3 regions of the Streptomyces sp. NPDC029956 genome follow, and region 3 is predicted to be linked to each of the others. Evidence: riboswitches for the same ligand, from Rfam matches in the RefSeq annotation. Region 3 holds a riboswitch; each other region holds the start of a gene.

Region 1 (7,578 bases), on a different contig from region 3:
CATGGCCGATCGGCTGCGGGAGAAGGCTTCGGTCCGTGCGATCGCAGCCGAGCTCGGGCGCAGGCAGCACCCGCTACCTGATGCTCGTTCACCTGCCTCAAGGCCGGACCATGGAACGGGTCCACGACGCTCTCCTGGACACGGTCAGACACCTCCCACCGCATCTGGAACGATCCCTGACCTGGGACCAGGGCAGCGAGATGGGCCGCCACCACGAGTTCGCCATGGCTGCCCGGATGCCTGTCTACTTCTGCGACCCTGCCGGCCCTTGGCAGCGCGGCTCGAACGAGAACACCAACGGCCTGCTCCGCCAGTACTTCCCCAAGAGCACCGACCTGTCCCAGCACCCCCGCGAGCAGCTCGACGCCGTCGCCGCGGAGCTCAGCGGCCGGCCACGCAAGACGCTCGGGTGGAAGACCTCCGCCGAGCGCATGGGTGAGTTGCTCCTTCAGGGTGCCGACACGCCCCCGCCGGCTGGGGCGGGTCGTGTGTGGTCGCATGACGGCACCCTCGTCACGTTGACGCCTCTGCCTCGTCAGGTCGGCCTTCTGGCGGTGGCGCCCTGCGCACGAGGGGCGCGCGGGAGGGAGTGAATAGGGCTGATTCGTGCCCGGGAGAGTGATCTCGCCGGATTCTGTTGGGGCGCGGGTGCTCGTGTCGGGACGATGGCTGTGTTCGGCATGATCGCCGCGGCACAAGGGAGACGTCGAAGTATGTCCAAGCCTGTCGTCAATATCTGGGGTACCCCTCCGGGGTCCGAGCGCGCCTCCGTGCAGTCCGCCCCCTGGGACACCAAGTGGGATCTGCGCACCCCGACCGCCAGCGGAACCGCGTGGGTCTTCAGGTCACCCGGCGAGGAAGTCCTCAAGCGACCGGTGATCCTCGCCGACGGCTTCGCTCCGGCAGGAACCAACGTCGACATCCTGTACGACGGCCTGGAGAACGGGGAGTACCCGTTCGTCTCCACGCTGCGCCAGGCCGGCTTCGACGTCATCGTCCTGGGCTTCACCGACCGCACCGCCTCCGTCCTCGACAACGCCGAGGTCGCGATCCAGTGCATCAGGCGGACGCTCGCCGAGCGCGAGGGCAGCAGCCCGCTGACGGTGGGCGGCTTCAGCATGGGAGGCCTGGTCACCCGCTACGCCCTGGCCAAGATGGAAAGCAACATGGAGCAGCACGAAACCTCCACCTACCTCTCCTACGACACCCCGCACCACGGCGCGTGGCTGCCCCTGGGAGTCCAGGCGCTCGCCCACTTCGTGAAGGCCCACTGGGGGGGAGGCGAAGACCAGCAGCTCTTCAACCTCTACTCCGACCTGATCAACAGCTCCGCCGCACGCCAGATGCTGCGCTGGCACCTCGCAACGGGAACCAACACCACCCTCGACGTCGCCGCCGGCCAGGACAAGGCACGGACCGACTTCCTGGACGCACTGGAGCAGATGGGCGACTGGCCCCAGAGGCCCCGCCTGCTCGGTGTCGCCAACGGAACGGGCACCGGCGTCGGGAACGACATCCCCGCCGACAGCTCCGCGATGGACGCCTCCGGTCCTGAGCTGGCGGCGCAGCTGCTCACCCAGGGCGAGGGGCGCCAGACCGTCGCCCGGATGCAGAAGGGGGGCCAGGATGAGGTCTCGATCAACACCACCGGCTTCCCCGAAATCGACGGCGCTCCCGGTGGTCTCTTCCCCGAGCTCCTCGGCGGCGCCTCCAACTTCGGCGTGGCCGCATTGCTGGCCAACGTCATCAACCACCCCGACACGTCGGAACTGACCTACAACACGTCGACCTTCGTCCCCACCATCAGCGCCGTCGCATCGGCCGACATCGCCAACCACGACGCCCTCTACAGCAAGGTCGACCGGGAGCGCAGCGAGCTCCACGACTTCCTCTGCGCCACCACCAACGAAGGCCACACCGTCATGACCCGAGAACTCGGCGAGTGGATCGTGACCAAGCTCAAGGACGCGTAGCCCCAGCCGGAACTCGAATACGCAGCCTGAAGGGGTCTGCGGCCCGAGGGCCGCAGACCCCTTCTGCGCACCGACGCCGTCGCACCAGATTCCCATGGTCACGTGTTGCGACGATCGCTGGAATCCGCCCCCCCCGGGGGCGGGGCACAGTCCGTCACGTGCGCGGCGTGGAGCGCTCCGGGATCGCCGCCGGGCTGGCGCTCCCCGCGGTGCTGGTGGCGGCGGACCACGTGCGGCAGGGGGCCGACGGTGGTGGTGTGCGCGGACGAACCGCAGCCGGTACGGGCCGGGCGGCGGGAGCGTGGACGGTGACGGGCCGCCGGATGGCGGGCCTCGGAGGGGCCCTCCTCGCGGAGGGAGGGGACGGGGAGGGCTCAGTGGTGGAACAGCCGCAGGCCGGTCCGGGCGAGGGCGATGCCGAACTCGCGGCAGGCGTCCTCGACATCGCCGGAGCGGATCGAACCGCCGGGCTCGGCGATGCTCGTCACCCCGTGCCGGCGGGCGTGGTCGACGTTGTCCCGGAACGGCAGCGACCCGTCCGACACGAAGGACACCCCGGTGAGCTTCGCGAGCCAGGCGGCCCGCTCGGCCGCGTCCAGGGTGCCGGGCTCCGTCACGACCGCCTCGCGGAAGCGGGCGCGCTCGTCGTCGGTCAGGTCGCCCTCGACGAAGCGGACCTGCCAGTTCACCCGGTCCTGGCGGCGGACGCCCGGCCGGAACTCCAGCGCCTGCGCCAGCGGGTGGCGGCGCAGCCACCAGGTGTCCACCTTGCCCCCGGCCAGCCGGGTGCAGTCCACCCGGGACTGCTGGCCCGCCCCGATCCCCAGGGTCTGGCCGTCCCGCACGTAGCAGACCGAGTTGGACTGGGTGTACCGCAGCACGGCCAGGCCGAGCAGCAGGTCGCAGCGGGTCTCCGTGGAGAGCGCGCCGACGTGCACGTCGGCCAGCACCTCCTCGGAGAGCTCGACCCGGTCGCGCTCCTGGACGAGCCGCAGCCCGAAGACGTCCCGGGACTCCTCCGCCGGCGGCTCGAAGGCCGGATCGGCCTCCATCACCAGGAAGGCGCCGTTCTTCTTCCTCGCCAGGACCTCCAGCACCCCGGGGGCGTACCCGGGGGCCACGATCCCGTCCGAGACCACCCGGGTGAGGAACTCGGCCAGTTCCACGTCCACCTCGTGCGAGACGGCCACGAAGTCGCCGTACGAGGACTTCGGGTCGGCGTCCCGGGCGCGCAGGTAGGCGCTGGTCAGCTCACCGACGGTGCGTGCGTCCACGTCGTGGAGCCGGGCGGTCGCCTCGTCGACCGGGCCCGCGAGCGCGGCGCCGGCGGGGGAGACGTGCTTGAACGACGCGGCGGCCGGCCGGCCCAGGGTCCGCGCCGCCTCCCGCACCAGCTGCCAGGAGTTGAGCGCGTCGAGGAGGTTGATGTACGAGGGGCGGCCCTGGAGCAGCCGGAGCGGGACCCGCTCCGGGTCCACCGGTACGGCCCTGGCCGCCGCCTGCTGGGGGTTGATTCCGTAACGCATGTCCACGCCGGGTCTCCTCGGGGTGCTGGGGAGGCTGGGGGAGGACGCCCAGGCGGTCGGCGTCGGATCCGGGGAGGGGCCGCTTCCCTGTGGTGCTCCACTCTCGCCAGTCACGACCGGGGGCGATCGTAGCCCCGCCTGCCGAGCACCGGCAACGCGCGTTCGAACAGCGGGCGTTCACCCCTTCTCCCGGGCCGGTCGCGCCCGGCCGGCCTTCCGCCTCCCTCATGCGGCTTCGACCGGCGGGCCATGAGCCCGGGGCCACCCGCAGCAGCCCGATGAGATCCGCGATGCGTTCGGCTCTCCTGTCAGACATCACGGTCAGCCTTCTCCGGTCGGGCGGGCAGGGCCACTCTCGGCGCCCCCGACGGCAGCGGTCCGTCACGCACTGCTCAGGGGCACTGGAGCGGTCGAGGCCTCCGTGACTCGCTCGTGCGGCTCCGGGTCGGGAGGGGGGTGGTGGCTCGCGAGCTCCTTGAAAGACCGCCCCCTGAGGCAGGGGGGCCGACCGGTCCCTTCACGGAGCGGACCGTTCGGCCCTCCTCGGCGGCCCGTTGGGCACTCCACCGTGCGAGGGCACGGCGGAAAGGTGGGTTACGGAGTCGGCCTCGGCTCCTCATCCGTTCGCGGGATCAGACGAGTCCCAGGACCACGGACCAGGAGGGAACGATGTCCGGAAGCAAGGTGGAACGCAGGCGCAGCCTCTTCCCCGACTTCAACGACCTGTTCAACAGCGAGTTCCCCGGCCTGCCGGGATGGCGCCCCGCCACGGCCGCCCACTCCATCCCGGTCGAGATGTCCACCGGCGGTGGCGAGTGCGTGCTGCGGGCAGAACTGCCCGGGATGGACTTGGAGGACATCACCATCACGGTCGACGACGATCTCGTCACGGTGAGTGCGGAGCACAGCGGGAGCGAGCAGGACAAGGAGCATTCGGAGTTCCGTTACGGAGCGTTCCGCAGGACCGTGCGCCTTCCGGCGACGATTCCCGCAGATGGTGTCGACGCCTCGTACAAGGACGGCATTCTCACCGTCCGCGTCCCCATGCCCGACGAGGAGACCACGCGCGGGCGGACCATCCAGGTCACGCGAGGAGGAAGCACCGCCCAGGGTGAGACCTCGTGAATCCGCAGCGAGTTCTCGTCGCCTACGGCAGCAACGGCCCGCAGCGAGTGCTCGTCGCCTACGGCAGCAACGGCGGTGGCGGCCCGGACGTGGCGCTCACGGCGCCACCGCCGGAATCGCCGACGAGATCGGCCGGACACGGCAGGCCGACGGTATCGACGCGGTCGTCGTGCCGGCCGAGACCGTCACCGACGTCAGTGACCACGACGGAGTCGTCCTCGGCGGAGCCGTCTACGCCGGGCACGGGGACGGCGGAGCACGCCGGCGTGCCCGGCGCGATGCCGAACGGCTGCGGGACCGGCCCGTGTGGCTGCGGAGCTCCCGAGCCCGGCGACGAATGACCACGCCGAGGCCGACCAGGGTTCGGCACACACGCGCTCCGTCTTTCGACGCCGGCGAGCCGTTGCTCGCCGACCACCCGGAACCGCGGCCGGTCCGCGCCCGCCCCGCACCGGGGACTACACCTCGGAGTCGGCGGTGAGCTCGCACCGTACGTCCACCACGCCTTCGACCGCTCGTGTCAGTCGTGCTGCGACGGGGACCAGGGAACTGTCGCGGACCCGGCCGGACAGGATGACGACGCCTTCCTCGACGCGGACGTCGATCCGGTGGTGACAGGAGGGGAACAGATGCTCGACGACGTCATGGCGAACCTCGGCCGCGAGGTCCTCGTCCGGGCGGAGGAACACCTTCAGGAGGTCGGATCGGCTCACGATCCCCTGGAACGTGCCGCGTGTGTCGACGACCGGCAGCCGTTTCACGCCGTGGGCGGCCATCAGGCGGGCGGCCTGCGGCAGGGTGGCGTCGGGGGCGACGGTGATCGCGGGCGAGGTCATCAGATCCGCCGCGCGTCGGGATCCGGCCTTCGCCGTGGCACCGAGCCGCCGCATCTGCTCGATGAGCCCGAGGCGGTGGTCGTGGAACTCCTCCTTCAGGAGCAGGTCCGCCTCGGAGACCACGCCCACGACACGGCCCTCGCCCTCGACCACCGGTACGGCGGTCACCTTCCACCGCTCCATCGCGGCGACGATCTCCTTGAACTCCGCGCCGGGCCGCACGGCGACGACCTTCCTGGTCATCACATCGGCGACGGTGAACGGCTGGGTGCTCATTGCTTTCTCCTCACCGGGCGCAGGCCAGGGGTTCCGCGCCCACGCAGGGCATCAGGTCGTCGATGCGCGGCTGCGGGCCGACAGGATCCCGCGTGCCATCGCCGTGGCGAGGCGTGCGAGCACCGCCTCGCCGAGGCACCGACCGGTTTCGCCTCCGGTCCTTCTCCCCGAGATCCTGGCGCAAGGGGCAGCTGAGCCCCGAGCCGTTCCAGGCGGCACGCGCGCAGCTCCGCCGAACGCTCGGCCACCGCGTCCTGGTAGACGTCGAGGGCGGCGAGGGCCATGGGGCTGTCCACGTACACGGGGACCGATCGGGGCAGGATGCCGCTCTCGCGCAACCGGGTCAGTTCGTGCAGGACGACCTCGGTGCGGTCGATCGCGAAGGAGGGGATGACGACGGTGCCGCCCCTGGTGACGGTCCGCTCGATCACTGCGGCGAACTCCGTCCGTGCGGACTCCCGGTCGTGCCGCCGGTCGCCGTACGTGGACTCCATGAGCAGAACGTCCGCGCCGGAGAACGGCTCCGGCGGCAGCAGCAAGGGGTGCCCTGGTCGGCCCAGGTCCCCGGAGGCGGCCAGGGTGTGCCCGTCCTCCAGGGTCAGGTGCGCCCACGCGGACCCGAGGATGTGCCTGCCGTGGTGGAGCCTCAACCGGGCGCCGGCCATGATCTCCACGTCCTCCCCGACGGGGACCGTGTCGAAGAACGCCAGCGTCTTCTCCACGTCGGAGTCGTCGTACAGCGGCTCGGCCGGACGGTGTCGGGACCAGCCGTGTTCGTTGGCGTGCCGGGCGGCCTCCATCTGGAGCCGCGCGCTGTCGCGAAGCACGATTCCGGCCAGCCGGGCGGTGTGCGCGCTGGTCAGGATCGGTCCCCGGAAGCCCTGCCGGACCAGGCGCGGCACGTAGCCGCAGTGGTCCAGATGAGCGTGGCTGACGACCACGGCGTGGATGTCGGCGGCGTCGCGGGCGAACCGCTCCCAGTTGCGGCGACGCAGGTCCGCGAAACCCTGGAAGAGACCGCAGTCGAGGAGGATCCGCGCATGGTCGCTCTCGACGAGGAACTTGCTGCCGGTGACCGTGCCCACGCCGCCCAGGAAACTCAGCAGAGCAGGTCGCAGGTCGGTGGGAGCCGGGTTCGGGGCTGCCTCGGACATGGCCGGCCCTCCTTCGGAACGTGATCCGGACTCCACGCTCGCATGGGTGGCGGCCGGGTCGCGAGAGCCCGACCGGCCCCTCCTCTGGGCCGATCGGCACATGCGTGGTCCTGGGCCGACGGTCGAGCCTGGACGAGGGAACACCCGAGTGCGCGAGAGGAAGTGGGTGGACGCCATGAAGGCAGCCGTCTTCCATGGACCGGGCAGTGTCGTCTGGCAGGACGTACCCGATCCCGGGATCGGGGACCCCGGCGACGCGATCGTGCGGGTCGACGCCGTCACCATCTGCGGCACGGACCTGCACATCCTCAAGGGCGACGTGCCGGAGGTGACGCCCGGCCGTGTCCTCGGCCACGAGGCGGTGGGCACAGTGGCCGAGACCGGCCGGGACGTGCGCACCGTGCGGCCCGGGGACCGCGTCCTGATCTCCTGCATCTCGGCCTGCGGCCGGTGCCGCTTCTGCCGCGAGGGCCGCTACGGCCAGTGCCGCGGCGGGGGAGGCTGGGTCCTCGGCCACCTCATCGACGGCACACAGGCGGAGTACGTCAGGGTGCCGTTCGCGGACCTGTCCGTCCACCCGCTCCCGAACGCGGTCGACAGCTTCGACGCCGTCCTGCTCGCCGACATCTTCCCGACGTCGTACGAGGTGGGCGTCCTGAACGGTGCCGTCCGGCCGGCCGACACGGTC
Region 2 (7,578 bases), on a different contig from region 3:
CGGGCCGAAGGCGTCGAAGAGCGCGTGGATGTTCGCCTTCTCGAAGCCGATCGCCGTCATCAGCGATTCGAAGAGCGGGCGCTCGATCAGGCCGTCCTTGTCGGGGTCACCAAGTGCGGCGAGCGCCTCGGCGAACTCGGTGATCGTCGGACCGAAGCGCTCGGGGTCGAGCACGAACGGACGAAACTCGTCGACCGTGATCACACCGTCGCCGTTGGCGTCCAGTTCAGTGGCCAGCGTCGTCCAGTAGCGGCGGAACGCGGCCCGGATCGCGGCCTTGGCGCCGTCGTCCGATGCGACGGCCGCCTCCAGAACACGGCCCGACATGAGGTCGAAGTCGCCGGAGTCGATGACTCCGTTGCCATTGGCGTCGAAGAGGGAGAAGACCAGCTCGACCCGCTTGGCGGCCTCAGTTCGCATTTCCGTCACCTGTCTTCAGCGGCCCGTCGATCCCGGGCCTGGCGCAATGAGTGCTTCTACGTAACCGTGCTGGGAGAGAGGCGTGACGGTGAGGCGGTCTCCGCTACCGGAAGGAGTGAGTTCCCTGACAATCAGTCCGGGTGGGTCGGACCGGACGCCTGCGATCCGGGCGAGGCCGCCCACCTCTCTTTCCCCCCGCGAGTGTCCGGCTCGACGGGCGGACCGCCGGGTCGGACCGGCGGCAGCCCCACCGCGAAACCCTTTGGCGCAGAGCTGGACGTGCCTCCTCGGCGGCCGGCACGGAGGCAGGGGAGCAGGGCGCCGGTGGCCTGCTCCCCATGACACCCAAGGGAACTTCGCGCAGTGATGCCGATCTCGAGATGTGGCTGTGACCGTGCTTCCGTGATGACTTCGACCTTGCCGGTCGTGGGCGCGGACGCCCGGCCATACGGACTCGAAGCCAGGTGTCACAGGCTTTCCTGCCGGCTACGGGGGGCGACGGCGGCCAGCGTCTGCTGGCGTTTGTGCAGGTCAGGTACCATTCTCTGTTACTCAGAAGAAGCCGAGCTTCTTAGGGGAGTAGCTGACCAGCAGGTTCTTCGTCTGCTGGTAGTGGTCCAGCATCATGCGGTGGGTCTCGCGGCCGATGCCCGACTGCTTGTAGCCGCCGAAGGCGGCGTGGGCCGGATAGGCGTGGTAGCAGTTCGTCCAGACGCGGCCCGCCTGGATGGCGCGGCCCGCGCGGTAGGCCGTGTTCGTGTCGCGGGTCCAGACGCCGGCGCCGAGGCCGTACAGGGTGTCGTTCGCCGTGCTGATGGCGTCGTCGAAGTCCGTGAAGGACGTCACCGCCACCACCGGGCCGAAGATCTCCTCCTGGAAGACCCGCATGCGGTTGTCGCCCTCGAAGATCGTCGGCTGGACGTAGTAGCCGCCCGCCAGATCGCCTCCGTGTTCGACGATCTGGCCACCCGTCAGAATGCGGGCGCCTTCCTTCTGGCCGATCTCCAGGTAGGAGACGATCTTCCTCAGCTGCTCCGCCGAGGCCTGCGCGCCGATCATCGTGTCGGTGTCCAGAGGGTGGCCCGGGACGATCTTCTCCGTGCGGGCGATCGCCGCCTCCAGGAACTCGCCGTAGTGGCCTCGCTGGACCAGTGCGCGCGAGGGGCAGGTGCAGACCTCGCCCTGGTTGAGGGCGAACATCGTGAAGCCCTCGAGAGCCTTGTCGCGGAAGTCGTCGTCCGCCGCCCACACGTCGTCGAAGAAGATGTTCGGCGACTTGCCGCCGAGCTCCAGCGTCACCGGCTTCAGGTTCTCGGAGGCGTACCCCATGATCAGCCGGCCGGTCGAGGTCTCGCCGGTGAAGGCGATCTTGGCGACGCGCGGCGAGGACGCGAGGGGCTTCCCGGCCTCCTCGCCGAAGCCGTTGACGATGTTCAGGACGCCCGGCGGAAGCAGATCCGCGACCAGGCCGAGCCAGAAGTGGATCGAGGCCGGGGTCTGTTCGGCCGGCTTGAGGATCACCGCGTTGCCCGCGGCGAGCGCCGGCGCCAGCTTCCAGACCGCCATCAGGATCGGGAAGTTCCACGGGATGATCTGCGCGACCACCCCCAGCGGCTCGTGGAAGTGGTACGCGACGGTGTCGTCGTCGATCTCGCTCAGCGTGCCCTCCTGGGCCCGCAGCGCCCCCGCGAAGTAGCGGAAGTGGTCGATGGCGAGCGGGATGTCGGCGGCCAGTGTCTCCCGGACCGGTTTGCCGTTGTCCCAGCTCTCCGCGACCGCGAGCGCCTCCAGATTGCTCTCCATCCGGTCCGCGATCCGCAGCAGGACGGCCGCGCGGTCGGCCGGCGCCGTCCGCCCCCACGCCGGGGCCGCCGCGTGCGCCGCGTCGAGGGCGCGTTCCACGTCCTCCGCGGTGCCGCGCGCGACCTCCGTGAAGGGGCGGCCGTCGACCGGGCTGGGGTTCTCGAAGTAGCCGCCGAGCGCCGGAGCGACGTACGCGCCGCCGATCCAGTGGTCGTAACGTGCCTCGAACGAGATGAGTGCGCCCTCGGTACCGGGTGCGGCGTAACGGGTCATGGGCCTGGCCTCCCTGGGACGCGCCGGCCGTCCCTGACCGGCGCTCACCGGCGAGTGTGCGGCCCCGGACGTTGCAAGACCGTTGCACCGGCGGACAGTTCCGCCTCCAGTGAGTCGAGGCGCGCGCGTACGGGCGGGAGTCGAGGCGCCGGAACCGCCGCGCACAACGCACGCCAGACCACCAGGTCGTCCTCGCCCCAGCTGCTGTACGCCCAGTCCGCGAGCAGCCCGGGATCACCCCGGTCGACCAGCGCCGCCCGCAGTCGGCCCGTGAGCCGCTCCCTCAGCCGTACGACCCCTGGGGCGAGCGAGGCCGGCAGGAGCGGGCCCGCGTACTCCCCGGCCGCCGCCGCGACGGCCCCCGAGGCGAGCCGCCGGTCCACCGCCTCGAAGTCCGCGTCCACCCCGCACGCCAGCCGGTACGGGCGCGAGCGCAGCGCGTCCGGCCCCAGCAGGGACCGGAGCCGCGACAGCTCCGCCCGCAGGGTCACCGGCGTGACGGACTCGTCCTCGTAGAGCAGGGTGAGGAGCTCATCGCCGCCGATTCCCTCCGGGCGGTGCGCGAGCAGGACCAGGATCTCGCTGTGCCGGCGGCTCAACCGGACCCGCCGGCCGCCGAGCGACAGCAACGCCTCGTCGCGGCCGAGCGCCGCGAGGCTCACCCTGCCCGTCTCCGGTGCGGGCCCGAGCAGCGCGAGCTGCGACTCCGCCGCCCGCGCCACGGCCTGGACGAACCCGAGACTGTGCGGATGCGCGAGCCGCCTCCCGCCCGTGATGTCGACCGCGCCGAGCATCCGCCCGCTGCGCGGGTCGTGCACGGGGGCGGCGGCGCAGGTCCAGGCCCGCACCGGGTGCCGGAAGTGCTCGGCGGCGACCACCTGGACCGGCCGGTCGACCGCGAGGGCGGTGCCCGGCGCGTTCGTCCCGGCCGCCGCCTCCGACCAGCGTGCACCGGCCACGAAGTTCATCCTCCGCGCCTTGCGCAGCGTGGTCGCGTGGCCCTCGACCCACAGCATCCGGCCGGCCGCGTCGCACACCGCGAGGAGATGCTCCCCGTCCGTCGCGTATGCCCCCATCAGTTCACGGATCACCGGCATCGCCTGCGCCAGCGGATGGCCGTCCCGGACGTCGGCGAGTTCGTCCTCGTCCAGCTCCACCCGGGCCGCTCCGTCCGGACTCACGCGCGCGCGTGCGGAACGGCGCCACGACGCGGCGACCAGCGGCCGGACCTGCCGGGAGCCGGCGGCCTCGGCAAGGACGTCGGGCGCCGGCCTCGTCTCCCCGCCGCCGCGGGCCGTCCCGTCCGCCTTCTTCGTCCGTCCGGCCACCCACGCTTCGCTCAACTCGGCCTCCTCGTCGAGGTCGTCCCGGCCCGTCGCGCTCATCGTGATGCGCGACGGCGCGGTCGACAAGCGCCTGGGCGCCGCTCCCGCGCACCCTGTCCGGGACCGGCCCCCGAACGCTCACGTACAGTAGGGCTCGGGCCGTGACTGGCGCTTGAGGTGGATCACCACCGGGGAGCGGCCCGGCGGGGGCGTGCTCGAACGGCGCGACCGTACCGATGCCGTGCGCCTGGGCGAACCACCTGTCTGAGACGACGCCCAGGAGTTGCCATGTCCACCAGCACCGCCACGCTCATGGACGGTACGGCCCTCGCCCGCCGCACGGTCGAGGAGACCGCCGCCCGCGCCGCAGAGATCACCCGTCGCACCGGAGTCACGCCGTGTCTCGCGACCGTCCTGGTGGGTGCGGACCCGGCCTCGGTCACGTACGTGAAGATGAAGCAGAACCGCTGCGCGAAGGCCGGAATCCGCTCCAAGCACGTCGAGCTGCCCGCCACCACGACGACCGAGGAACTCGTCGCGGCCATCACGGCCCTCTCCGAGGATCCCGAGGTCCACGGCATCCTCCTCCAGCACCCCGTCGGCCCGCACATCGACGAGCGTGCCGCCTTCGAGGCCATCGCCCCGGAGAAGGACGTCGACGGCGTCACCATGGCCTCCTTCGCCGCCATGGGCTTCGGCCTGCCGGGCTTCGTCTCCTGCACGCCCGGCGGCATCATGCGCCTCCTCGACGCGTACGACGTGGACATCCGCGGCAAGCGCGCCGTCGTCGTCGGCCGCAGCGCGATCCTCGGCAAGCCGGCCGGACTCCTCCTCCTCGGCCGCGATGCCACCGTCACCTACTGCCACTCCCGCACCGAGGACCTCTCCTCCGTGGTCCGCGAGGCCGACATCCTCGTGGCCGCCGTCGGCAAGCCGAACTTCATCAAGGGCGCGGACATCAAGCCCGGCGCCGTCGTCATCGACGCCGGCTACAACCCGGGCAACGTCGGCGACGTCGACTTCGCCTCGGCCGCCGAGCGCGCCTCCCTCATCACCCCCGTTCCGGGTGGCGTCGGCCCCATGACCATCGCCGTGCTCCTCGCCCAGACCGTCGAGGGCGCGGAGCGCCAGCTCGGCCTGTAGGACCGGTTCGTGACGGGGCGGCGGACGGGGCGGCGGGCGGGATCGCGGTCGGCGATGGTCACGTTTCTGTACAGGCCGCTCCCCGCGCCCCTAAAAAGGTGGCCGCGGAGCCGCCGACCGGCGAATCTTGACCTTGTGCCCCACCCGTCCCACGCCACCCCGTCGCCGGACCGCCGACCGGGCGTACACGACTCGCCCGATGAGCCCAGATCGTTTGAAACATCGGATATGTCTGATGTGTCGAATGTGGCCATCGAGGCGGCCCATGCGGCAGCCGGCCCGCTCGTCCCGTCCTCCGTCTCCGGCGCGTCCGGCGTGTCCGACTCGCTCGGCGAGCCGGGGCCGCGGCACGTCTCCGGTACGAGCCCGGTGAGCTGCTCTGTCCCGGCCGCACGGCCTGGCTTCGATTCCGGTTCCGATTCCGGTTCTGATTCCGGTTCCGACTCCGGGTGGTCGCCCCGCATCGCCCGGCTCGGCGCGCCCCGGCCCGGGCCGGCCGCCCGGGGTGCCCGTCGGTTCGGCGTGCCGCTCGTTCCGCTGCTCGTCGCCGGGCTCGTGGCGACCGCGTTCGTCGCCGCACGGGGCGGGACCGAACAGGGCGGGACCGAGCAGGGCGTGTCCACGGCCGAGCGGCCCGGAAGCGACCAGGTCGGCGCGCCGTCACCCGTCATCTCCGGCGACGACCGTGCCGAGGCCACCCCGCCGGGTGGCGGAGGACCGACGGACACGCGGACGCCCGACGGCGGGGCGACCGGCGCCTCTCCCACCGACACGCCCTCAGCCGCCGTGACCTCGGACGCCACGCCGACACGTACCGCCTCCCCGCACCTGACCGTCGACCCCCGGGAGGTCGCGTCCGCGACGCCCTCCCGGACCGGCGGCGCCAGCGCCACGTCCCGGCCGACCCGCCCCACGACGGGGGGTGGCGGTTCGTCCCGCCCCGTCTCCTTCGAGGCGCTGCGCGTCGGTGACTGCTTCGACATCGACCGTGGCGCGCCCGGCACCGCACTCCGGCGCTCCTGCGACACGCCGCACCACGCCGAACTCGTCACCCGGCTCCGCCTCACCGGTCGCCATGCCACGGACACGGGGATCCGCGAGGCGGCCGCACTGCTCTGCCGCGAACCGCTGCGCCGCAAGGCGGCGCGGCAGCCGCTCGGCACGCGCTGGACCACCTTCGTCCAGTACCCGTACCGGACGAGCTACCTCCTCGGTTCGGACGCTGTCGCCTGCAGCCTGGCCGCCCCCTCCACCGGGGGCGGCACCCTCAGCCGTCGACTCCAGTAGGACCGGCGGCGAAGGCAGTCGCCAGCGCCGTCGCCGGATCTCGGTCCGCAGGTCCGGCGGGGGACCAGCGGGCACCCGACTTCAGGTACGGCCACCAGCGCCCGTCCTCGCCGAGCCGCAGCTGTGCGTCCGCACCCACCACCGTCCACCGCGCGCCGCCGGACCGTCGCACGGTCGGGCGCTCGTCGTCCTCCCAGGCCTCCGTGAGCCGGGTTCCCGCCCACGCGAGCGCCTCGGCGTCCGGCGTCCACTCCTCCTCCAGTACGGCGAGGGCGGCGGCGCCTCCGAAGCCCCACGCGCGCGTGGCGACCTCCATCTCCGCCCGCGTCCGGCCCGAGCCGGCGGCGAGCCGCGCCGTGATCCACGGCACGGGGGAGTCCGACGCCAGCCGCACCGCGTCCTGAGCGACCGTCAGCGGAGCCGTGACAGCCTTCAAAGCTGTCGGAGCCGACGGAGCCACGGGCGCCGGGGCGCTGCCGTGGAGCGACGTTCCGCCGGCCGACGCCCCGACGGAGAGCGCCTCCACCAGCATCCGGTGCGCGCGGCCCGCCGCGTCGGACGCGAGGAACTCCAGGGCCGCCGGGTCCACCCCGGGCTCCGGTTCCGTCTCCGTGTCCAGGGACGGCGACCGCCCCGGCACGTCCTGAGCGGCCGGCGGCACGGGGAGCGGCGGCACGAGGAACCCCGCCGCGTAGGCCTCCTCGGCCGACACGCCCGGCATCCCTCCGGCGCCGTCGACCGTGTCCGCGTCCGGTGTGTCGGCCGAGCCCCGCCCGCCGCGCGCGGCACGCGAGGCGCTGCGCGCCTGCAACTGGTCCAGGAGCATGCGTTCGCCGCGCCCCCGCATGAGGAGCAGGACGAAGGGGTCCTCGTCGAGCAGGCGGGCCACCTGGTAGCAGAGCGCCGACGTGTGTGGACAGTGGTCCCACGCCTCGCAGCCGCACTTCGGGTCGAGATCGCCGATCCCCGGCAGCAGTTCGAGCCCGGCCGCAGCCGCGTCCTCGACCAGGTGCGGCGGCATCTCCCGGTCGAGGAGTGCGGCGATGTGTCCCGCGCTGTCGACGGCGAGGTCCAGGAGCCGCTCCCACTCCTCCTCCGAGAACTCGCGCACCAGGACGTCGCTGCGGTACGACGTGCCGTCGCGGTCCTTCACCACCGCGGTGATGCGACCGGGCCGCACCGACACGGCGCCCACCGCTCCCGCGCGCGCGTGCCGCCGTCCCGCCTTGAGCTGCTGGCCGTCGAGCGCGGTGTCCTCCAGGGCCTTCAGCCACGCCAGGCCCCACCAGGTCCTGGCGAAGGACCCACCCCGCGTGGGCGGCAGCGC
Region 3 (7,578 bases):
CGGTGCCTCCGCGTCCCGAGCCTCGCCGTTCCGGACCCCGTCGCGCGGAGCCCCGCCGTACGGAGCCCCGACCGGGGACCGGGTCCGCCGCAGCCTCTCCCGCGCGCCCGCTGCCCCGGCCCGCCACGCCCGCGCACAACCTCAAGGCCGGCACCCCCGACCTGGCGTCCTTCCCGCGTGCCGAGTGGCTCAAGGCGTACCGGCGGGCGCTCACCGCCGCCCCCAACGAGGCCTTCGGGTACGGCGATCCGCGCGGCCGGATCGAACTGCGCACCGTCCTCGCCGAGTACCTGGCCCGCGCGCGGGGGGTGTACGCCCGGCCCGAACGGATCGTCGTCTGCGCGGGCTTCGTGCACGGTCTGATGCTGATCGGGCAGGTCCTGCGGAGCCGGGGCGTCCGTGACGTCGCGATCGAGTCGTACGGGCTCGGCCTCCACGCCGACCTCCTCACCGGCGCTGGCCTCGGCACCCCGGTCCTGCCCTTCGACGAACGCGGCACCCGGGTCGAGGAGTCCGGCCCCCTCGGCCGGGCGGGAGCCGTCCTGATGACGGCCGCCCACCAGTTCCCGCTGGGCGGCGCCCTGCCCCCGGACCGGCGTGCGGCGGTCGTCGACTGGGCGCGGGCCTCGGGTGGTTTCGTCCTGGAGGACGACTACGACGGGGAGTTCCGGTACGACCGGCAGCCGGTCGGCGCCCTCCAGGGACTCGATCCCGAGCGGGTCGTCCACCTCGGCACCGCCAGCAAGTCCCTCGCCCCGGGGCTGCGGATCGCGTGGATGGTGCTGCCGGAGAGCCTGGTCGGCGAGGTCGTGGCGGCGAAGGGCGTCGTGGACTGGGTGTCCAGCGCGCCGGACCAGCTGGCGTTCGCGGAGTTCCTGGGCTCGGGGGCGTACGACCGGCACGTACGGGCGATGCGGCTGCGCTACCGGCGGCGCCGCGACCAGCTGGTGGCGGCGGTGGCCGCGCACTCGCCGGAGACGAGGGTCAGAGGGATCGCGGCCGGCCTCCACGCCGTCCTGGCCCTGCCGCCCGGCACGGAGCAGGAGGTGCTGCGGGCCGCCGCCTGGAACGGCCTCGCGGTCCAGGGCGTCAACCAGTTCCGCCGTCCGACGGTGCCGGCGACCCTGGACGGCCTCGTCGTCGGCTACGCGACGCCCCCGGACAGCGCCTGGCAGGGCGCCCTCCAGGCCCTGTGCCGGGTGCTCCCACAGGCGTCAGGAGCCTAGGCCCTGTCGGCGACAGGGCCTAGGAGGCGGCGTCCCGGCCCCGGCCGCCGGCCGTGCCGGAGCCCGGTCCCGAGGCCCCGCCCACGCCCGGTTCCCTCGCCCCCGCCTCCACCGTCCGCCCGGTCTCGTCGACCTCCGGCGGCTCGCCGAAGCGGGCCAGGGTCAGGGAGCCCGCCACGGCGATCGCGAAGCCGGTGACCGCGAGCCAGCCGAGGCCCTCCCGGGTGGTGTCGCCGAGCCAGGCCACCCCGATGATCGCGGGCCCGATCGTCTCGCCGAGCACCGCGCCCGCCGTCGCCGTGGTCACCGAGCCGCGCTGGAGCGCCGAGGTCAGCAGGACGAACGCGGCCCCGCCGCCCACCAGGAGCGCGTACCAGACCGGATCGGCGAAGTCGATGCCGTCGATCAGCCGGACCGCCACCTCCACCACCCCGAAGCCGAAGCCCGCTCCCAGACCGAGGACGAGGGCGCGGGGTCTCGCCGGCAGCCGCCCGCCCGCGACGCCGAGCAGCAGCACCCCGAAGGCGCAGGCGAGCAGCGCCCAGGGCAGCCACGGGGGGCCGTCCTGGTGGCCCTCCTTGCCGGAGGCGAGGGCCAGCAGCGCCAGCCCCGCGCAGACCACGCCCACCGCCGTCCACTCCACCCGGCTGAGCCGCACCCGCAGCACCCGGGAGGCGATGACCGCCGTGACCGCCAGGCTCGCGGCGAGGGCCGCGCCGACGACGTAGATGGGCAGGGTCCGCAGGGCCACGATCTGCAGGACGAACCCGAGGCCGTCCATGCTGAGGCCGGCGAGGTACCGCCACTGCCGCAACACCCGCCCCATCAGCGCGATGTCGACCCCACCCCCGGTCCCCGGTGTCGTGGCGCGGGCCCCCATCGCCTGGAGAACGGAGGCCGCGCCGAAGCAGACGGACGAGGCGAGCGCACAAATCATCCCGAGTAGCACGAAATGACTCTAGGCGCTGCGGCTGGAATTGACCGGCCTACACTGTGCGGTCGCGACTGCGAAGGGGAGGGCCAGGGACATGCGGAGGCTGAGGTCGAGCACGGTGGTGCTCGGCGGGATGGGTGTGCTCGCGGCGACGATCACCGCGTGCGGTTCCGACCCGGACAAGCGGTGCGTGGACCCGGTGACCCGGGAGACGCTGCCCAGCTACGAGTGCGAGAGCGGCGGCGGCAGCGACGACGACGACGGCGGCACCACCCACCGGGGCTCGTACTACTACGGCGGCTCCATACGTGACAACCGCGTGAGCGGCGGCAGCTTCGACATGAAGGCCGTCGACACCGGCGGCTTCGGCTGCTCCGGTTCCGGCGGCGGCTGAGAGAGGTCCGGCACATGCGACGGCACACCATCGAGCCCCGGCCGGGCTGGCAGGAGACGGTGGAGGAGCAGGGGCTCGTCTACCCGCTGACCCGCTACCCGGACGGTTCGCTGCGTCCGTACTGGGACGAGAGCGCGTACTACTCCTTCAGCCTGCCCGAGGTCGAGGCCCTCGAAGAGGTCGTCGAGGAACTGCACGCGATGTGCCTCGCCGCGGCCGCGCACATCGTCGAGCGGGACCGGTTCGCCGAGCTGGGGATCACCGATCCGAAGCTCGCGTCCCTGGTCGCCGAGTCCTGGCGGCGGCGCGCCGAACTCCCCTCCCTCTACGGGCGGTTCGACCTGCGGTACGGCGGCGGCGGCCCGGCCAAGATGCTGGAGTACAACGCCGACACCCCCACCTCGCTCGTGGAGGCCGCGAGCCCGCAGTGGTTCTGGATGGAGGAGCGCTTCCCCGGCGCCGACCAGTGGAACTCCCTCCACGAACGGCTCGTCGACGCATGGCGGAAGCAGGCCCGTCTGCTGCCTCCAGGCCCCCTCCACTTCGTGCACTCGGACGGCGACGAGCTCGGCGAGGACCTGATGACGGTCGCGTATCTGCGCGAGACCGCCCAGCAGGCCGGGCTGGAGACCGAGGCGCTCTCCGTGGAGCGGATCGGCTGGGACCGGCTCTCGCGTCGTTTCGTGGACGACCGGCTCCGGTTCATCCGCAGCTGTTTCAAGCTCTACCCCTGGGAGTGGCTGACCACCGACCGCTTCGGCCGGCACGTCCTGGACACCCTCGACAACGGCGGCGGCACCGGCACCACCTGCTGGATCGAGCCCGCCTGGAAGATGCTGCTCTCCAACAAGGCGCTCCTGGCGATCCTGTGGGAGCTGTACCCGGACCACCCCAACCTGCTGCCCGCCTACCTCGACGGGCCGCGTGAACTCGCCACGACCACCGGCTGGGTCGCCAAGCCGCTGCTCGGCCGCGAGGGCGCGGGCGTCACCCTGCACGAGGCCGGCACGGAGCCGTTCGTACGGGACGGGGAGCCCTGCTGCTACCAGGAGCTGGCCCCGCTGGCCGACTTCGACGGCAACCGGGTGGTGCTCGGCGCGTGGGTCGTCGAGGACGAGGCGGCGGGACTCGGCATCCGGGAGTCGGCGGGCCTCGTCACCGACGAGTACGCCCGCTTCCTCCCGCACGTGATCCTTTAGGGGCCTCCCGCCTACTCCGGGACGTAGTCCCTGAGCGGCGCCGGCCGCAGGCCCGCGGCCTCGGCCGCCGCGAGGGCCCGCGTCAGGTCCTGCTCCAGCGTCTCGTTGAAGTGCAGCAGGACGATGTCGCCGGCCTTGAGGGCCGGCGTCGGCGGGGTCCATCGGCCCCAGGTGGTGAGGTCGTACGTCCAGGTCACCACCGCCTTCGCCCCGCAGGCGCGGGCCGTGGCCCGGGTGGTCGCGTCGTACACGCCGTACGGCGGCCGGAGCAGCCGCGGGCCGTCGCCGAACCGCGCGAGGTGCCGGTCGCGCGCCCCGCAGACCTCCGCCTTCTGGCCGGCGGCGTCGAGGGTGGTCAGGTCCGGGTGGTCGACGGTGTGGTTCTCGACGCGGGAGGGGCCCTGGTTCAGCAGGGTGTGGAAGTAGCCGGAGTCGTACGAGTAGGCGCCGGGCAGCAGGAAGAGCGAGGCGGGCACCCGCCGGTCGAGCAGCAGCTTCGCCGCGGCGGGGTCGTGGAACCAGCCGTCGTCGATGGTGATGAAGACGACCGGGTCGGTGGTCTCGATGTGCGAGACCACCGGGACGGGCTCGGGCCAGGCCGCCCTCGGGGCGGCGTGCGCGGGTCCGGTGACCGCGCCGAGGAGCGCGAGGGGGACGAGGGCGGCGAGCGCGGCACGCACGGCGTGACGCAGGCGGAGTCTCGACATGGCGGCATCATTGGCCTAGACCAACTGTCGTGTCAATGGTCCGAGTTGCCTCGTCCCGGCCCGCGTCCGCCGTCCCCTCAAGCGGACTTCGTCACTCCTCCGACAGCACACCCCTCAGCTGCTCCAGACCCCAGTCCAGGTCCTCCTTCGAGATGACCAGCGGCGGCGCGATCCGGATCGTCGAACCATGGGTGTCCTTCACCAGGACACCCCGCTTCATCAGCTTCTCCGAGATCTCCCGGCCCGTGCCGTGCGACGGCGCGATGTCCACCCCGGCCCACAGCCCGCGACCGCGCACCGCCTCCACCGCCCCGCCGCCCACGAGCAGCCCCAGTTCCGCGTGCAGGTGCTCGCCCAGCTCCGCCGCCCGCTCCTGGTACTCGCCCGTCCGCAGCATCGCGATCACCTCCAGGGCCACCGCGCAGGCCAGCGGATTCCCGCCGAACGTCGACCCGTGCTCACCCGGCCGGAACACCCCGAGCACATCCCGGTCGGCGACCACCGCCGAGACCGGCACCACCCCGCCGCCCAGCGCCTTCCCCAGGATGTACACGTCCGGCACCACGCCCTCGTGCTCGCACGCGAACGTCCGGCCCGTCCGGCCCAGACCCGACTGGATCTCGTCCGCCATGAACAGCACGTTCCGCCGCCGGGTCAGCTCCCGCACCCCCGCCAGATAGCCCGCCGGCGGGACCAGGACACCCGCCTCGCCCTGGATCGGTTCGAGCAGCACCGCCACCGTGTTCTCGGTGACCGCCGCCTCCATCGCCGTCAGGTCCCCGTACGGCACGATCTCGAACCCCGGCGTGTACGGACCGAAGTGGTCCCGCGCCTCGTGGTCCGTGGAGAAGCCGACGATCGTCGTCGTCCGGCCGTGGAAGTTGTTCGCCGCCACCACGATCTTCGCGTGCCCGTCCGGCACGCCCTTCACCTCGTACCCCCACTTCCGGGCGGTCTTCACGGCCGTCTCGACCGCCTCCGCGCCGGTGTTCATCGGCAGCACCGCCTCCTTCCCGCACAGCTCGGCGAGCCGGGTGCAGAACTCGGCGAACCGGTCGTGGTGGAAGGCACGCGACGTCAGCGTCACCCGCTCCAGCTGCGCCTTCGCCGCGTCGATCAGACGCCGGTTGCCGTGCCCGAAGTTGAGCGCCGAGTAACCGGCGAGCATGTCGAGATAGCGGCGCCCCTCGACATCGGTCATCCAGGCGCCGTCCGCCGAAGCGACGACGACCGGCAGGGGGTGGTAGTTGTGTGCGCTGTGCGCCTCCGCCGAAGCGATCGCGTCTTGTGTGCTCGACACGGGATCTCCGTTCGTCCTGCGGGCTCGGGGGATGACCCCGACGAGGGGGTTGTGGCCCCTGTTTCTATCGTCGCTCGGATGCCGGACCGGGAAACCTCGCGCGCGGCGCGCCCGCTACTCTGAAAACACGCACGGCGACTGGCGCACGGGGAAGCGACCCCGGGGGAGCCGTGCGCGGCAGACCACACGAGACGCCGCCCGCCTGGGCGTCACGGGACCGAAGTCCCGGGTGGCGCCGCGCCTCTCACGCAGTGCCCCGGGGCCCACCGACGCCCGGAGGACACCACCATGACCACGCCGCAGCACCCGTCCACGCACCCCGCGCTCGCCGCCGCCGACCCCGAGCTCGCCGCCCTCGTCGGCGCCGAGGAACGTCTCCAGGCCGAGACCCTGCGCCTCATCCCCAGCGAGAACTACGTCTCCGCCGCCGTCCTCGAAGCCTCCGGCACCGTCCTCCAGAACAAGTACAGCGAGGGCTATTCCGGCCGCCGCTACTACGAGGGCCAGCAGAACATCGACCAGGTCGAGACCCTCGCCGTCGAGCGCGCCAAGGCCGTCTTCGGCGTCGACCACGCCAACGTCCAGCCCTACTCCGGCTCCCCGGCCAACCTCGCCGTCTACCTCGCCTTCGCCGAGCCCGGCGACACCGTCATGGGCATGGCCCTGCCCATGGGCGGCCACCTCACCCACGGCTGGGGCGTCTCCGCCACCGGCAGGTGGTTCCGCGGCGTCCAGTACGGCGTCCGCCAGGACACCGGCCTCATCGACTTCGACGAGGTCCGCGACCTCGCCCTCAAGGAACGCCCCAAGGTGATCTTCTGCGGTGGCACCGCGCTGCCCCGCACGATCGACTTCGCCGCCTTCGGCGAGATCGCCCGCGAGGCCGGCGCCGTGCTCGTCGCCGACGTCGCCCACATCGCCGGCCTGATCGCGGGCGGCGCCCACCCGTCCCCGGTCCCGTACGTGGACGTCATCTCCACGACCACCCACAAGACCCTGCGCGGCCCGCGCGGCGCCATGCTGATGTCCCGCGAGGAGCACGCCAAGGCCCTCGACAAGGCCGTCTTCCCCGGCCTCCAGGGCGGCCCGCACAACCAGACCACCGCCGCCATCGCCGTCGCCCTCCGCGAGGCGTCCCTGCCCTCCTTCCGTGACTACGCCCACGCCGTCGTCGCCAACGCCAAGGCCCTCGCCGAGGCGCTCCTGGCCCGCGGCTTCGACCTCGTGTCCGGCGGCACCGACAACCACCTGATCCTGATGGACCTCACCCCCAAGCAGGTCCCCGGCAAGATCGCCGCGAAGGCCCTCGACCGGGCGGGCATCGTCGTCAACTACAACACCGTCCCCTACGACCCCCGGAAGCCGTTCGACCCCTCGGGCATCCGCATCGGCACCCCCTCCCTCACCTCCCGCGGCCTCACCACGGAGCACATGGACCAGGTCGCCGACTGGATCGACCGCGGTGTCGCGGCCGCCGGCACGGGCGACGAGCAGGCCCTCGCCGCCGTCCGCGCGGAGGTCGCCGACCTTCTGACCGCCTTCCCGGCCCCGGGCCTCCCGGTCTGACCCCCGCGGCGGCGCCCGGGCGGCCAACCCCAGGGGCGGCCCGGCCGGGCCCGCCCTGTCGGTCCAGCCGCTCGGGCCCGCCCTGCCGGTCCAGCCCGCTCGGGGCCGCCCCCGCCCGTCAGCCGCCGACCGACTCCGCCGTCCGCCGGGCCTCCTCACGGTCCGGTATGCCCTCCAGACGGAAGGTGAGCGCGCCCCCGTTCCTCGTCCAGAGGAGCGTGGGGCCCGCGGTGCGGACCTCATGGGTCCAGG

What was found. Region 3 has a riboswitch for ZMP and ZTP ahead of ACZ4XX_RS38795 (serine hydroxymethyltransferase). Riboswitches for the same ligand answer to the same signal wherever they lie in the genome.
Region 1: another riboswitch for ZMP and ZTP. It lies ahead of ACZ4XX_RS17145 (phosphoribosylaminoimidazolecarboxamide formyltransferase); the one in region 3 lies ahead of ACZ4XX_RS38795 (serine hydroxymethyltransferase).
Region 2: another riboswitch for ZMP and ZTP. It lies ahead of ACZ4XX_RS12425 (bifunctional 5,10-methylenetetrahydrofolate dehydrogenase/5,10-methenyltetrahydrofolate cyclohydrolase); the one in region 3 lies ahead of ACZ4XX_RS38795 (serine hydroxymethyltransferase).

What each region holds. Positions count from the first base shown of each region.
Region 1 covers NZ_JBVHZJ010000018.1:83,883-91,460, reverse strand. Annotated here, with positions in the region: partial or broken gene ACZ4XX_RS17155 (IS30 family transposase) at 66-446, shown strand; gene ACZ4XX_RS17150 (esterase/lipase family protein) at 714-1,973, shown strand; gene ACZ4XX_RS17145 (phosphoribosylaminoimidazolecarboxamide formyltransferase) at 2,348-3,499, opposite strand; ZMP/ZTP riboswitch at 3,539-3,623, opposite strand; gene ACZ4XX_RS17140 (Hsp20/alpha crystallin family protein) at 4,169-4,624, shown strand; gene ACZ4XX_RS17135 (CBS domain-containing protein) at 5,083-5,736, opposite strand; gene ACZ4XX_RS17130 (MBL fold metallo-hydrolase) at 5,733-6,890, opposite strand; gene ACZ4XX_RS17125 (zinc-dependent alcohol dehydrogenase family protein) at 7,066-7,578, shown strand, end outside.
Region 2 covers NZ_JBVHZJ010000012.1:92,208-99,785, forward strand. Annotated here, with positions in the region: gene ACZ4XX_RS12410 (EF-hand domain-containing protein) at 1-420, opposite strand, end outside; gene exaC (acetaldehyde dehydrogenase ExaC) at 973-2,496, opposite strand; gene ACZ4XX_RS12420 (GAF domain-containing protein) at 2,541-3,881, opposite strand; ZMP/ZTP riboswitch at 3,973-4,081, shown strand; gene ACZ4XX_RS12425 (bifunctional 5,10-methylenetetrahydrofolate dehydrogenase/5,10-methenyltetrahydrofolate cyclohydrolase) at 4,110-4,964, shown strand; gene ACZ4XX_RS12430 (hypothetical protein) at 5,487-6,251, shown strand; gene ACZ4XX_RS12435 (SWIM zinc finger family protein) at 6,232-7,578, opposite strand, start outside.
Region 3 covers NZ_JBVHZJ010000094.1:11,209-18,786, reverse strand. Annotated here, with positions in the region: gene pdxR (MocR-like pyridoxine biosynthesis transcription factor PdxR) at 1-1,226, shown strand, start outside; gene ACZ4XX_RS38820 (hypothetical protein) at 1,246-2,163, opposite strand; gene ACZ4XX_RS38815 (hypothetical protein) at 2,255-2,554, shown strand; gene ACZ4XX_RS38810 (glutathionylspermidine synthase family protein) at 2,569-3,753, shown strand; gene ACZ4XX_RS38805 (polysaccharide deacetylase family protein) at 3,765-4,460, opposite strand; gene rocD (ornithine--oxo-acid transaminase) at 4,552-5,760, opposite strand; ZMP/ZTP riboswitch at 5,885-5,975, shown strand; gene ACZ4XX_RS38795 (serine hydroxymethyltransferase) at 6,049-7,326, shown strand; gene ACZ4XX_RS38790 (hypothetical protein) at 7,445-7,578, opposite strand, start outside.